3 regions of the Geodermatophilus sp. DSM 44513 genome follow, and region 1 is predicted to be linked to each of the others. Evidence: riboswitches for the same ligand, from Rfam matches in the RefSeq annotation. Region 1 holds a riboswitch; each other region holds the start of a gene.
The links. A riboswitch is a leader RNA that binds a small molecule or an ion and turns the genes downstream of it on or off. The one in region 1 is predicted to bind thiamine pyrophosphate.
Positions count from the first base shown of each region.

Region 2: linked by a shared signal. The riboswitch ahead of thiM (hydroxyethylthiazole kinase) and the one ahead of RTG05_RS19850 (purine-cytosine permease family protein) in region 1 are both predicted to bind thiamine pyrophosphate.
Region 3: linked by a shared signal. The riboswitch ahead of RTG05_RS00400 (purine-cytosine permease family protein) and the one ahead of RTG05_RS19850 (purine-cytosine permease family protein) in region 1 are both predicted to bind thiamine pyrophosphate.

Region 1 is NZ_CP135963.1:4,098,132-4,102,916, reverse strand. It holds gene thiO (glycine oxidase ThiO) at 1-775, opposite strand, end outside; gene thiE (thiamine phosphate synthase) at 772-1,536, opposite strand; gene RTG05_RS19850 (purine-cytosine permease family protein) at 1,533-2,912, opposite strand; TPP riboswitch at 2,901-3,013, opposite strand; gene RTG05_RS19845 (DUF5999 family protein) at 3,578-3,781, opposite strand; gene RTG05_RS19840 (sensor domain-containing diguanylate cyclase) at 4,129-4,785, shown strand, end outside.
Region 2 is NZ_CP135963.1:4,570,506-4,575,290, reverse strand. It holds gene RTG05_RS22030 (flotillin family protein) at 1-797, shown strand, start outside; gene thiD (bifunctional hydroxymethylpyrimidine kinase/phosphomethylpyrimidine kinase) at 873-1,688, opposite strand; gene thiE (thiamine phosphate synthase) at 1,685-2,341, opposite strand; gene thiM (hydroxyethylthiazole kinase) at 2,338-3,126, opposite strand; TPP riboswitch at 3,120-3,215, opposite strand; TPP riboswitch at 3,256-3,350, shown strand; gene RTG05_RS22010 (alcohol dehydrogenase catalytic domain-containing protein) at 3,353-4,366, shown strand; gene RTG05_RS22005 (DEAD/DEAH box helicase) at 4,415-4,785, opposite strand, start outside.
Region 3 is NZ_CP135963.1:79,294-84,078, reverse strand. It holds gene RTG05_RS00415 (Nramp family divalent metal transporter) at 1-664, shown strand, start outside; gene RTG05_RS00410 (TenA family protein) at 762-1,379, opposite strand; gene RTG05_RS00405 (TenA family protein) at 1,402-2,001, opposite strand; TPP riboswitch at 2,035-2,149, shown strand; gene RTG05_RS00400 (purine-cytosine permease family protein) at 2,138-3,475, shown strand; gene thiO (glycine oxidase ThiO) at 3,472-4,596, shown strand; gene thiS (sulfur carrier protein ThiS) at 4,587-4,785, shown strand, end outside.

The sequences.
Region 1 (4,785 bases):
GGTCCTCGGCGTAGGGCACCAGGTACACCTGCCGGCCGCGGACCAGCGCCCGGACAGTCCCCGCGAGCAGGCCGGCGGCGCCGCGCAACCGCAGGATCTGTCCCTTGACCGGGCGCACGCCCACCGCAGGCATGCCGGGCAGCGCGCCGGTGCGCGCGCCCAGCGCCGCCACGACGGTGTCGCCGCGCACCTCGGCTCCGTCGGCCAGCTGCAGGCCGGTGACCCGGCCGCCGGTGACGCCCAGTGCGGCGATCCGGGCGCGCCGGATCCGCACGCCGGCCGCCTGCGCCGCGGCCAGCAGTGCCGCGTGCAGCGACCGCCCGTCCACCGAGTGGTCACCGGCCACGGCCAGGCCCCCGCGCAGCCGGGGGGTCAGCGAGGGCTCGCGGCGGCGCACCTGGCGAGGGGTGAGCCGCTCGACGGCCAGCCCGAGCTCGTCCTGGTAGGCGTGCAGGTCCTGCAGTGCCCGCATGTCATCGGTGTCGAAACCGACGACCACGGTGCCGGCCGTGCGCAGCCCGACGTCGATTCCGCTGGCCGCCTGCACGTCAGTTACGAATGCGGGAAACCGTTGCAGCGAGGCCTGGCACAGCGCCAGCAGCGCCTCCTCGCCGTAGGTGACCTCGCTCACCGGCGCCAGCATCCCGGCCGCTGCGTAGGAGGCGCCGCTGCCCGGCGCCTCGTCGATCACGGTCACTGGCAGCCCGCGCTGCGCGCACCGCCAGGCCACGGCCAGCCCGATCAGGCCACCGCCGGCGACCACAATTTCGCTCATCGGGGCCCCGACCGCCGGCCGCGCTCGGCCGGGCCTGGTTCCGGGCGTGGTGGTCGGCTCTGCGGCGCGCCCCCGAGCGCGGCCAGCAGCGCCCGGGTGGCCAATCCTGGATCCGGCGCGTCGGACACCGCGGAGACCACGGCCACCCCGGCGGCCCCGGCTGTCAGCAGCGCGGGGATCCGGTCGGCGGTGATGCCGCCGATGGCGATCACCGGAACGGCGACCGCTTCCGCGACCGCCGCGACGCCGTCGACACCCAGCGGGTCCGGCAGCCCCGGCTTGGTTGCGGTGGAGAAGGCCGGGCCCACCCCGAGGTAGTCCGCGCCGGCCGCCACCAGCTCGGTGGCGGCCGCGGCGGTGCGCGCCGTGCCACCCAGCAGATGGGCCGGCCCGGCGACCGATCGCGCCGCGGCCACCGGCAGGTCCCCGGCCCCCAGGTGGGTGCCGGCTGCGCCGACGGCCAAAGCGATGTCGACCCGGTCGTTGACCAGGCATGTCGCTCCCCGTCGGCGGCAGACCTCCACGACCCGGGCGGCGAAGTCGTACAGCGCCCGGTCCGGGCAGAACTTCACCCGGACCTGCACGATCCGCGCGCCGGCCGCCACCGCCGCGGAAACGACAGCCAGGGCGTCTCTGCCCTCGCGGGCGTCGGTCAGCACGTGTAGTCCGCTGATCCGCCGGCGAACCTCGGCGCCCCGGTCCGGGTCGACCGGAATCGGTGCGTTGGTCCGGCCGGCGGCGAGCACCCGGCGGCCGGTCATCGGACGGCCTCCGATCGGGCGAGCGTGGACCGGGGCCGCCGGCGGCGGGCGAACAGCCCGCCGAGCAGGCAGAGCAGCGCGGTGAGGACGGCGGCCACCGCGAGGCTGACCAGCGACGCCGACCAGCCGTTGGCCGGATCGATGCCCAGGTCGGCCTGGCGGGCGGCCCACCACGCCGTCCAGCCGGCGCCCGGCCCGGTGAAGAAGGTCGGCAGGGTGAGTTGGTAGGCGACGAAGCCGGCCGCCCACGCCAGCAGCGGCCCCGGGCGCGCCGGGGCGGTGTCCGATACGTCCCAGCCGCCGCGCGGCAGCAGCCAGTAGGCGACGACGAACACCCCGACGAGCGGGACGAACACTGCGCCGATCAGGAATAGGAACGGCTCGTAGGCGACCAGGTCCACCGCGAGTGCGAGCCCGGTGGCCACCAGCCCGACGCCTGCGGCCAGCACCCGGCGATCGAGGCGACCCACGATGTTCTGCGCCGAGACCGCAGTGGAGTAGACGTTGGCGAAGGCCTCGTCGACCTCGACCACCAGCAGCACCAGCACGGCCAGCAGTCCCAGCGGCACGGCCAGCAGCGCGTCTACGACGTCCAGACCGCCCCGGCCGTAGGCGACCAGGGCCAGCACACCCAGGGTGAACAGGGCCACGGTGGCCATCCCGTAGCCGACAGCGACACCGGCGAACGCCGCCCGCCCGCGCCGGACGTGCCGGGTGTAGTCCGCCGCCAGCGGAAACCACGAGACCGGCAGAGCGATCACGATGTCGGCCGCGGTCCAGAACGATCCGGCTCCGCCCTCGGTGACCGGCGGCAGCGGCCGGGAAAGCACCTCGGCGAACAGGTAGACGATCGCGGCCAGCGCCGCCCACACCGCGTAGCGCGCCAGCACCCGCACCGCCCCCAGCGGGCGCAGCGCCATCAGCGTCGCGAGTGCGCCCGCGACCAGCACGAACGGCCAGCGCGGCGCACCCAGCGCCCGCGAGGCGGCCTCGGCGATGATCCACACCTCGAACGCCGCCCAGCCCACGCACTGCACCACATTGAGGGCGGTCGGCAGCCAGGAGGTCCGCCGGCCCAGCAGCCCCCGCATCAGCACCATCGCCGGCACGCCCTCCCGGGCGCCGGCCGCCGCGCCCAGGCCCAGCAGCACCGAGCCGATCACCGCACCGGTGACGATCGCGCCGATCGTCACCGACAGCGGGCGGTCGGCGAGAACCACGTACGTGGCCGCCACCGGCAGCAGCAGGCTGATCCCCAGGCTGCCCCACAACCCCACCGTCTCCCCGAGGCCCAGCATCCGCGGCGGCGGCTGCGACAGTGTGATCGGGGCATCCCCCGACGACGTGGTGGCACCGACGGCGCCCGACGGGCTCATGCTCGCTCCCTACGCCGGCATTACCCGGTCAGGTTCCAGCGGTCGGCGGCACATCAGCCGCCCTCTCAGCCCGGTTGTTCCGAGCTCCCGCACATCGCCCTTGCAGCCTAGCGAGGCGTCTACTCCCCGGGTACCGCAGGGCCAGGGGGATAGAGGTTCACTGGCACTCCTGGTGTGTTCTTCAGGGACAGTGGCGATTCGCAATAGGCCTGAGCTGTCGACGGCACGACAGTCATCTCGGCTCGAGGATCCTCACGTCGACGAGCACCACCAGAGTGACTCATGGGCGTGAAGCGGACGAACCTGCCGACATTGCGGGAGAGCCTGAATGCCACCACGGTCTCGGCCACATCGAGGTCTTCAACGGCATCGGCGCATGACGCAGTTCGAAAGCCGCTGCTGCGTCTAACTAGCGGCAAGGTTCGGCGATCTGCCCCTGCACGTGGACAGGACGGTTGTTCGCACTCAAGGGAGGATGAGAGTGGCGGGTCAGGCCACAACGAGTGGTCCCCCCGCGGATCCCAGGCCTCGGCCCATGTCCAGGTGCCCCGCAGTCACTTGCCAGGGGGCCTGCTTTGCGCTCTCCTCGAGCCGGGCCGGACACGCCGGATGTCGTGCCTGGACAGAGCTGAGACGGGTCGGCCCGCGGCGGGCGCAGGCGGTGCTCAGCGACTGGCTAGCTCCGGCCTGAGCCAGGTGTGGTGGTGCCGGACGGCCCTGCCGTCGGGGAGGAGTTCCCTGTCGTCATCGAAGAGGATCACGCCGTTGCAGAGCAGGTTCAAGCCCTGCTCGGGATGGGCGCTGACGGCAGCCGCCAACTCACCCGTGTCGCTGGTCACGTGGGGCCAGGGGGTTCCGTGTCGGCACATCGGGATCTCATCCGCTGGGGGTACCCGGGGGAGCGGGTGGAGGTTACATTCTGCACCCGACCAGTTACCGAGCGGGAACAGTCTGCACCCGGAGTTCACATGACGTCGCGTGACGCAGACCACAATCTCGACCGATCGGGGTTGTGGTGCTCTCACCATGCTGAGCTCTGTGGCGCGACGTCAGATTGGGACGAAGACCTTCGTCAAGCGACGGTCCGCACATCGCCACCGAAGACACCGTCCGCTCCTCAGGCGGCAGCGACCGCGGCGAGGGGTATGGCCGGCGGGACGACTCTGCCGACACGAATCCACAGGCAGCGGTCCCGGACACCCCGACGGGGAGTGACATGGAGCCGTTGACCGGCCTGTTGCGGATCCTGACGACGATCCTGTTCGTGGGTCTGGCGGCGACGTCGTTGGTGCTGTGGCGTCGGCGGCGCGATGCCCCGGCGAAGTGGGCGGCGGTGAGCTTTGCGCTGCTCGCAGGCGCCACCACCGCCGGGGTTCTGCTCCCCGATACGGGCGGGGACGCGGTCCAGTGGGCACAAAAGGTCAGCGTCGCCGCCCTGGTTGCCTTCCCGTATTGCCTGCACCGGTTCGCGGTCGCCTTCACCGGGGTGTCCAGACTGGTGGAGAGGCTGGCCGCGGCGGCCACGGTCGCCCTCGTCGCCGCCACGCTGATCCTGCCGCCCATCTCGGAGGCGGGCGAGCCGGTACCGGCGTGGTCGCCGTGGTACATCGGCGCGGTCCTCCTCGTGTGGACGGGGCTGTCCCTGCTGGTCGCGGTGCGACTCTGGTCCTCGGGTCAGGGGCAGCCGAACGTGGTGCGCCGGCGCATGCGCCTGCTCGCGTACGCGTCGGTCGGACTCAGTTTCGCGCTCCTGACCGCCGGCTCCAGCCGGGACGTCTCCAGCCAGTGGCCGGGGCTGGTCGTGCAGAGCCTGGCCCTGGCCAGCACTGTCTCGTTCTGGGCGGGGCTGAATCCCCCGCGTCTGCTGTTGGCG
Region 2 (4,785 bases), 470 kb from region 1:
CGCTGCGGCAGGCCGAGATCACCGCGGAGACCGACGCGGCCACGGCCCGCGCGGCGGCGGCCGGCCCGCTGGCGCAGGCCGCGCAGGACCAGGCCATCCTCGCCGAGCAGGAGAAGGTCGCCGTCCGGACGGCGTCGCTCACCGAGCGGCAGCTGGACACCCAGGTGCGCCGGCCCGCCGACGCCCAGCGGTACAAGGTCGAGCAGGAGGCCGAGGCGCGCAAGAACGCCGCCATCCTGACCGCCGAGGCGCAGCGGCAGGCGACGATCGCCGGTGCGCAGGCCGCCGCCGAGCAGGCCCGGCTGTCCGGTGAGGGCGAGCGGGCGCGGCGGTCGGCGCTGGCCGAGGCCGAGGCGGTCGAGGGCGCCAAGCGCGGCGAGGCCGAGAAGCTGCGCCGGCAGGCGGTCGCGGACGCCGTCGAGCGCGAGGGCACCGCCGAGGCCGCGGCGATCCTCGCCCGTGGTCAGGCCGAGGCCGAGGCGCTGGACGCCCGCTCGGAGGCCTTCGCCAAGTACGGCGAGGCCGCGGTCCTGGAGATGCTGGTCAAGGTGCTGCCGGAGGTCGTGCAGGCCGCGGCCGCCCCGCTGGCGGGCGTGGACAAGATGACCGTCATCTCCGCCGACGGCGCCGGCGCGCTGGGTCGCTCGGTCGCGGCCAACGTCGCCCAGGGGCTGCAGCTGTCCGGCGACCTCACCGGCGTGGACGTCGCCGCCCTGCTGCGCCGCTTCGCCGCGGACGGCGGTGGTGCCACCCGCGTGCCGATCACGACCGACGGGGACGCCCCGCCCCGCCCGTGATCATCGGCATCCGGCGGCTCGACACGCCGGTGTAGGCCCACCACTCGCCGATGATCACGGTGGGTGGCGGTGGGCTCACCGCTCCCAGACGCCGGCGAAGTGGTGCACGGGACCGTGCCCGGAGCCGACGCCCAGGGTGCCGCCCGCCTGCAGCGCCCGCTGCAGGTAGTCCCGCGCCGGGTCGACCAGCCGGGTCCAGTCGTCGGTGCGGTGGCGGGCGGCCAGCGCGGCGAGCGCGGAGGACAGCGTGCACCCGGTGCCGTGCGTCGAGGTGGTGTGCACCCTGGGCCGCCGGGTGACCGTCACGCCGTCGGCGGTGGCCAGCACGTCGACGCTGTCCTCGCCGCCCAGGTGGCCGCCTTTGAGCAGCACCGCCCGCGGGCCGAGCGCCAGCAGCGCGGTGGCCTGGCCGGGCAGCTGGTCGACGTCGGTCGCCGGGTCGACGCCGAGCAGGACGGCGGCCTCGGGCACGTTCGGCGTCACCAGGTCGGCATGGGGCAGCAGCTCGGCGCGGACGGCGTCGACGGCGGTGTCGTCGATGAGCCGGTCGCCGCTGGTCGCCACCATCACCGGGTCGCACACCACCGGCCCGCCCGGGCGGGCGGCCAGCGCCTCCGCGACCGCGTGGACCACGTCGGCGGTGCCGAGCATGCCGAGCTTGGTGGCGTGCACCCCGACGTCGGCGAACAGCGTGGCCAGCTGCTCGGCGACGAAGGCGGCGGGGACGGCGTGCACGCCGGTGACGCCGCGGGTGTTCTGCGCCGTGAGCGCGGTGAGCACCGCGGTGCCGTAGACGCCCAGCGCGCTGAAGGTCTTCAGGTCGGCCTGGATGCCGGCGCCGCCGCTGGGGTCGCTCCCCGCCACGGTCAGCGCCACCGCGACCCCGCTCACCGGGCCGCCCCGATCGACTCGTCCAGCCGGCGGGCCGCCCGCTGCGGGTCCTCCGCCGTGCAGATCGCCGAGACGACGCACACGCCGTCCACCCCGGTGGCGGCCACCTCGCCGGCCCGGTCGGCGTCGATGCCGCCGATCGCGACGGTGGTGAACCCCGCGGCCCGGGCCTCGTCGGCCAGCGCGCGGACGCCGTCCGGGCCGAGCGCGGTGCCGGCGTCGGGCTTGGTCGGCGTCGACCACACCGGGCCGATGCCCACCAGGTCGACGGTGCCGGGCGGCAGGGCGCGGGCGACGTCGAGCTCGGCGACGGAGGAGACGCTGAACCCGAGCAGCCGGTCGGGACCGAGCAGGGCCCGCACCTCGGCGGGGGGCAGGTCGTCCTGGCCGAGGTGCACGCCGTCGGCCCCGGCGAGCAGCGCGACGTCGACCGCGTCGTTGACCCACAGCGCGACGTCGGGCCGGCCGGCCAGCGCGTCCTGCACCGCCCGGGTGAGCGCCAGCAGCTCGCGGCGGGCGGCGGTCTTGTCCCGGACCTGGACGGTGGTGACGCCACCGGCCACGGCCGCGCGGACGACGTCGGCCACCGGGCGGGGGCGGCACAGCGCGGTGTCGGTGACCAGGTAGAGGGTCGGGTCGAACGCCCTGCTCATCGGACGTCGGCCGCGGCCAGCGCGTCGCCGTCCACGGCGTCCAGCGCGTCGAGCCAGGCGGGGGTGAAGGTGCCGGGGCCGCCGGCCACCGCCGCGGCGCGCTCGGCGGCGACGGCGACGTGCGCGTGCGCGGCGACCGCCCCGGTGAGCGGGTCGCCGGTGGCGGCCACGTAGGCGGCGACCAGGGCGCCCAGCGCGCAGCCGGCACCGGTGGTGCGGGTGAGCAGCGCCGAGCCGCCGCCGACGCGGACCGTGCGCCGCCCGTCCGTGACCAGGTCGACCGCGCCGCTGACCGCGACCACCCCGCCGGTGCGGGCGGCGAGCTCGGCGGCGGCCTTCGCGGCGTCCTCGGCGCTGTCGGTGCTGTCCACGCCGCGGCCGCCGGCGCCCGCGCCGGCCAGCGCCATGACCTCCGAGGCGTTGCCGCGGACGACGGTCGGCCGCAGCCCCACCAGCTCGGCGGCCAGTCCGGTGCGGAACGCCAGCCCGCCGACCGCGACCGGGTCGAGCACCCACGGCGTGCCGGCCGTCCCGGCCGCGCGGGCGGCCAGCCGCATGGCCTCGGCGGTGCGGGCGGAGACGGTGCCCACGTTGACCAGCACCGCGGAGGCGACCGCGGCGAAGTCGCCGGCCTCCTCCGGGGCGTCCACCATCGCCGGCGCGGCGCCGACGGCCAGCAGGGCGTTGGCGGTGACGGTCTGCACGACGGTGTTGGTCAGGCAGTGCACCAGGGGGGTGCGGGTGCGCAGCGCCGCGGAGGCGGCCCGCAGGTCGAGGACCGGCATGCCGGTGACATCCCTTCGCCAGTGCGAACTGGAGCAGGTTCGACGGGTGTGCTCTCAGTCCCCGGGAGGGGACACCCCGTGCCGAGCCGAACGTAACACCGGCCGGTCGGCCCGGTAGCGTCCCGGCCCTGACCACGGGAGCCCGCGCCGAGCGGGCTGAGAGGGCGGCTGGGGCCGCCGACCGTCCGAACCTGTCCGGGTCGTGCCGGCGTAGGGAGGCCGTTGCGTGCGTGCTGTCCGTTTCTCCGGGGTGGGACACCCCCTGACCGTCGAGGACGTCGAGTCCCCTCGCCCCGGTCCGGGCGAGGTGCTGCTCGACGTCGCCGCGGCCGGGGTGTGCGGCACCGAGCTGCACTTCCTCGACGGCCTGCTCACCCCGGCCCGCACCCCGATCACCCTGGGCCACGAGGTCGCCGGGGTGGTGGCCGCGCTCGGCGAGGGGGTCGACGGCGTCGCGGTGGGTGACCGGGTCGCCGTCCACTACCTGCACGCCTGCCACCGGTGCCGCTGGTGCCGGGCCGGCGACGACCACCTGTGCGACGCGCCGCTGGGCTTCCTCGCGTTCGCCACCGACGGGGGGTTCGCCGAGCAGGTCGCCGTCCCGGCCTCGTCGGTGGTGCCCGTGCCGGCGGGGGTGGACCTGCCCACCGCGGCCACGCTGTGCTGCAGCGGGACGACGGCGTTGCACGCGGTGTCGGTCGCCGGCGTGCGGCCCGGGTCGGACGCCGTCGTGTACGGCGTCGGCGGGGTCGGGCTGGCGTTGGTGCAGGTGCTGCGGGAGGCCGGCGCGCGGGTGGTCGCGGTGGCCCGGTCGGCACGGCGGCTGGAGCTGGCCCGCGAGCTGGGCGCCGCGGTGACCGTGGACGCGTCGGCCGGGGACGTCGCCGGCGCCGTCCGGGAGGCCACCGGTGGCCGTGGGGCGGACGTCGTGTTCGAGCTGGTCGGCACCCGGGAGACCGGCGCCGCCGCGCTGGCCGCCCTGGGCAAGCGCGGCACGCTGGTCTACGTCGGCTACTCCGCCGAGCGGGTGGAGGTCGACCCGCTGGCGATGGTGGTGCCCGAGCAGCGGATCGTCACCTCCGTCGGCAACCGGCGCGCCGAGCTGGTCGAGGCCCTGGAGCTGGCCGCCCGCGGCCGGCTGGTCACCAGCGTGAGCACGCACCCGCTGGCCGACGCCCCGCGGGTGCTCGAGGACCTGCGCGCCGGCCGCGTCGTGGGCCGCGCGGTGCTCGTGCCCTGACCACCCGTCGCTCCGCCGTCCGCTCGTCCCGGTGGCGGCCCGCGCGGGTCAGCCGTCGGTGAGGGTGGCCGGTGGCAGCCAGTCGGCGTCCAGCAGCTCGGCGACCTCCCGCAGCGCGGAGGTGTCCGCGCCCGCGGTCGAGCCGCTGACCGCCAGCCGCTCCACCATCACCCGGGCCACCTGCTCCTCCACGGTGTCCGCGGCGAAGGCCACCCGCCACGGGGAGACCTGGCCGTCGCGGTGGGTGCGGCCGGTGACCTGGCGGGCCTGGATGCCGGAGAACCGCGGCTGGTGGAACAGTCCGACCCGCGGGGTGGTGGACGCCGTCGCCCCGCCGGGCAGCAGCTCGCCAGCGTGCAGGCTGATCGACGCCGTCACGGTGAACACGCACACCGGCGCCACCCCGGTCTGGAAGCGCA
Region 3 (4,785 bases), 610 kb from region 1:
GCTGGCCGCCGGCATCCTCGGCGCCACGGTCATGCCGCACGTCATCTACGTGCACTCCGCGCTCACCCCGGGCCGCTACGGCGACGTGGTCACCGCCGGGCGCACCCGCGAGGGACGGCGCGGGCTGCTGCGCGCCCAGCGGCTGGACGTGCTGGTGGCCATGGGCGTGGCGGGGCTGGTCAACGCCGCGATGCTGGTCATCGCCGCCCAGCTGTTCACCGGCTCGGCCGAGCAGGCCGGCTCGCTGGAGGGCGTGCACGCCGGGCTGGGCGACCAGCTCGGTGCCGGCGCGGCGCTGGCCTTCGCCCTGGCGCTGCTGGCGTCGGGCTTCGCGTCGTCCTCGGTCGGCACGCACGCCGGCCAGGTGGTCATGGCCGGCTTCCTCAAGCGGCACATCCCGGTGCTGGTCCGCCGGCTGGTGACCCTCGCCCCGGCGCTGCTGGTGCTGGTGCTCGGGGGCGACCCGACCACCGCGCTGGTCTGGTCCCAGGTCGTGCTCAGCTTCGGCATCCCGTTCGCCCTGGTGCCGCTGCTGTGGCTGACCAGCCGGCGCGACCTCATGGGCGGCTGGGTGAACCGGCGGGTCACCACCGTCGCCGGGTGCGTCGTCGCGGCGCTGATCATCGCCCTCAACGGCCACCTGCTGCTGGGCTTCGTGCTCTGAGCCCGCTCGCTCCACGGCCGAGCGTGTGCGCCGCCGCCCTGCTCCACCCGTCGGGAGGGGGCCTCGGCGCACACCGTCGCCGTCCGGCGAGCGCCCGTCAGGCCCCGCGCCAGGCGGCGTCGAAGAAGCCGACCTCCAGTGCCATCGCCCGCCGGTACGCCGTCCGGACGGCGGGGACGTCGGCGGCGTGCGAGTCCAGCAGCCGCTCCAGCGTGCCGGCCAGCGCGTCGAACCCCGGGTCGGCGTAGGTGGTGACCCACTCGGCGTAGTCCCCGGCGCGCCCGGGCGACAGCGAGCGGCCCAGGTGCGCGTACAGCCGCATGCACGGGGTCATCGCCGCGCAGGTCGCACCGACCCCGCCGAGGGACGCCGTGGCCAGCAGGAAGTCGGTGTAGGCGGTGGTCGCCGGCAGCGGCTGCACGCCGGCCAGGTCGATGCCCCAGCGGGCCGCGTAGCCGGCGTGCAGCGCCAGCTCCTCGCGGACCCCGGCGAGCAGGTCGGCGAAGGCGTCCAGGGTGGCCCGGTCGGGGCTGTGCGCCACCCCGAGGGCGTAGCCGCGGGCGAAGGACTCCAGGAAGAACGCGTCCTGGGCGACGTAGCCGGCGAAGCGCTCCCGCGGCAGCGTTCCGTCGCCGATCCCGGCCACGAACGGGTGCGCCAGCGCCGCGGCGGCCAGGTCGGCGTTCGCCGCCCACAGGTCGGCGGACAGGCTCACAGCGCCGCGTCCAGCGCCGTGCTCACAGCGCCGCGTCCAGCGCCATGTCCCAGAAGGCCACCTCGGCCGCGACCACCTCGGCGAAGGTCGCGTCGGCGTCCGGCGCGGGCGTGCCGTCGGCCGCCGCCGCCAGCCCGGCGACGTAGCCGGCGAACCCCGGCGTCGTCCAGTGCTCGACGAACTCCCGGTACCCGGGCGCGCCGGGCCGCGCGTGCGACCACGCGTCCAGGTAGGTGCGCTCGATGGTCCACAGCGCGGTCAGCGCCGTCCCGGCGTCAGCGGCGTCCAGCCGCCCGAGCAGCTCCGCGTAGCCGGCGGTGGCCGGCCGGGCCGGCGCCCCCAGGTCCAACCCGCGGACGGCGGCCTGCTGCTCGAACCAGGCCAGCTCCTCGACCAGCGCCACCAGCCCGCCGGCGAGCACCGCCTGCGCCGGCCGGGGCGCGCGGGCCAGCAACCGGGCCTGGAAGCGCAGCAGGTCGGCGACGAAGCGGGCGTCCTGCACCAGCCAGGTGTCGAAGGCGGCGACCGGGACGGTCCCGTCGCGCACGGCGTCGAGGAACGGGTGCCGGGTGGCCCGCCGCCAGTCGTCGGGGGAGCGGGAGGGGAGGTCGGCGACCGGCACGGCGGGGACTGTACGGACCGGGTCTAGGGTGGGCGCTGCACGTGCGGGAGCTCGGGCACCACCGGGCTGAGAGGGCGACTCGAGGCGTCGCCGACCGCTGGAACCTGACCGGGTAATGCCGGCGTAGGGAGCAGTCATGAGCACGTCGAACGCCGTCCCCGCGACCGGGGAGGCCCCCCTCACCCTCGCCGAGGCGCCCGCCCCCGTCCTCGGCCTGCGGGACACCTTCGGCCTGTGGGCCAACCTGGGCGTCAGCCTGCTGCTGCCGGTGGCCGCCGTCTTCGTCGTCCTCCCGGGCCGGCCGCTGTCGACCACGATCGGCGCCATCGTCGTCGGCGCCGTCATCGGCGCCACGCTGCTCGGGCTGGCCGCCGCCGCGGGGGCGCGCGAGCGGGTGCCCACGATGGTGCTGCTGCGCGGGCTGCTCGGCCGGCGCGCCTCCGCGCTGCCCACCGCGGTCAACCTGGTGCAGTGCGTCGGCTGGGCCACCTTCGAGATCGTCATCATCGCCGAGGCGGCGTCCCGGGTGCTGGACGCACCGCGGTGGCCGTTCGTGCTGCTCGCCGGGGTGCTGGCCACCGCGATGGCGCTGCGCCCGCTCGGGGTCGCCCGGGTGCTGGCCCGCTACGCGATCTGGGCGGCCCTCGCGGCGGTGGTCTACCTGTTCGTCAACGTCCTGGCCGAGCCGCTGCCGCCGCTGACGCAGGGCGCGGCCACCTCGTTCTGGACGGCGGCCGACATCGTCATCGCGCTGCCGGTCTCCTGGTTCCCGCTGGTCGCCGACTACACCCGGCACGCCCGCAGCGCCCGGGCCGCGGGTGCCGGCGCGGGGCTGGGCTACGGCCTGGCCACGATCGTGATGTTCACCCTCGGCGTCGTCGCGCTGGCCGCCTACGGCAGCGCCGGGTTCGACGTCATCGACGCGCTGCTGGCCGTCCCGCTGGGGGCCCTGGCCGTGCTGGTGCTGGTCACCGTGGAGCTGGACGAGGCCTTCGCCAACGTCTACTCCACCGCGGTGTCCGCGCAGAACATCGTCGCCCGGGCCGACCGGCGGCTGCTGGCCGTCGGCGTCGGCACGGTCGCCACGCTGCTGGCCCTGACCTTCGACATCGCCGCCTACGAGCCGTTCCTCTTCCTCATCGGCGCGGTGTTCGTGCCGCTGGCCGGTGTGCTGCTCGTCGCCTACGCCAGCACCCCGCGCGGGGCCTGGGACACCTCCGACACCGCCCCCGCACGGCCGGTGTTCCTGCTGCCGTGGGCGGCCGGCTTCCTCGCCTACCAGCTCACCCTGCCGACCTACTTCGCCGGCCCGGGTGCGGGCTGGACGGCGTGGTGGGCCGCCCGCCAGGCCGACCTGGGCATCGACCCGGCCAACGGCTGGTCGGCGTCCCTGGTCGGCCTGGCGGTGGCGGTGTCGCTCACCGCGCTGGTCTGCCTGCCCGGGGTGCTGCGCCGGCGGAGGGCGGCGGCATGACCGACGTCGCGGTCGCCGGCGGGGGGCTGATCGGGCTGGCCACGGCGTGGCGGGCCGCCCGGCGCGGGCTGTCGGTCACCGTCGTCGACGACTCCCCCGGCACCGGGGCGTCGGCCGCGGCGGCCGGCATGCTCGCCCCGGTCACCGAGGCCGGCTACCGCGAGGAGGCGCTGCTGCGCCTGGGCCTGGCGTCGGTCGAGCGCTGGCCGGCCTTCGCCGCGGAGCTGCGCGAGGCCACCGGGGCCGACGTCGGCCTGCGCACCGCCGGCACCCTCGTCGTCGGCTTCGACTCCGACGACGTGCAGGAGCTCGCCGCGCTGCACGCCTACCAGTGCGAGCTGGGGCTGGCCGCCGAGCGGCTCACCCCGCGGGAGGCCCGCCGCCGCGAGCCCGCCCTGACCCAGCGGGTGCGCGGCGGCCTGCTGGTCGCCGGCGACCACTCCGTCGACGGCCGGGCGCTGCACGCCGCCCTGCTGCGCGCGGCCGAGGACGCCGGCGTGCGGCTGGTGCGGGAGCGGGTCACCGCGCTGCGGGTGGACGGCGGCCGGGCGGCCGGGCTGGAGACGGCCGACGGGGGCACGGTGCTGGCGGGCGCCGTCGTCCTGGCCCTCGGGGCGCACAGCGGCGGCCTGCCCGGGGTGCCACCCCTGCCGGTGCGCCCGGTGAAGGGGCAGGTCCTCCGGCTGGCCGGGGCGGCGGACCTGCTGGAGGGCACGGTGCGCGCGCTGGTCCGCGGCCGGCACGTCTACCTCGTCCCCTACGCCGGTGACCGGCTGGTGGTCGGCGCCACGGTCGAGGACCGCGGGTTCGACCCCACCGTCACCGCGGGCGGGGTGCACGACCTGCTGCACGACGCGATCGACGTCGTCCCCGGGATCGGCGAGTGCGAGCTGGTCGAGACGCTGGCGCGCTGGCGGCCGGGCACCCCGGACAACGCCCCGCTGCTCGGCCCCGGCCCGCTGCCCGGGCTGGTGCTGGCCACCGGGCACCACCGCAACGGCGTGCTGCTCACCCCCGTCACCGCCGAGGTGACCGCCGAGCTGCTGGCCACCGGCACGCTGCCGGAGCTGGCCGCCCCCTTCACCGCCGACCGGTTCGAGAGGCAGTCGTCGTGGAAGTGACCGTCAACGGCGCGCGCACCGAGCTGGCCGCCGGCGCCACCGTCGCCGACCTGGTCGCCGCCCGCAGCGGTGGGCACGACCGGGTCGCCGTCGCGCTCAACGGGGACGTCGTCCCGCGCAGCAGCTGGCCGGCGACGCAGCTGTCCCCCGGCGACACCCTCGAGGTGCTCGCCCCCACCGCAGGAGGCT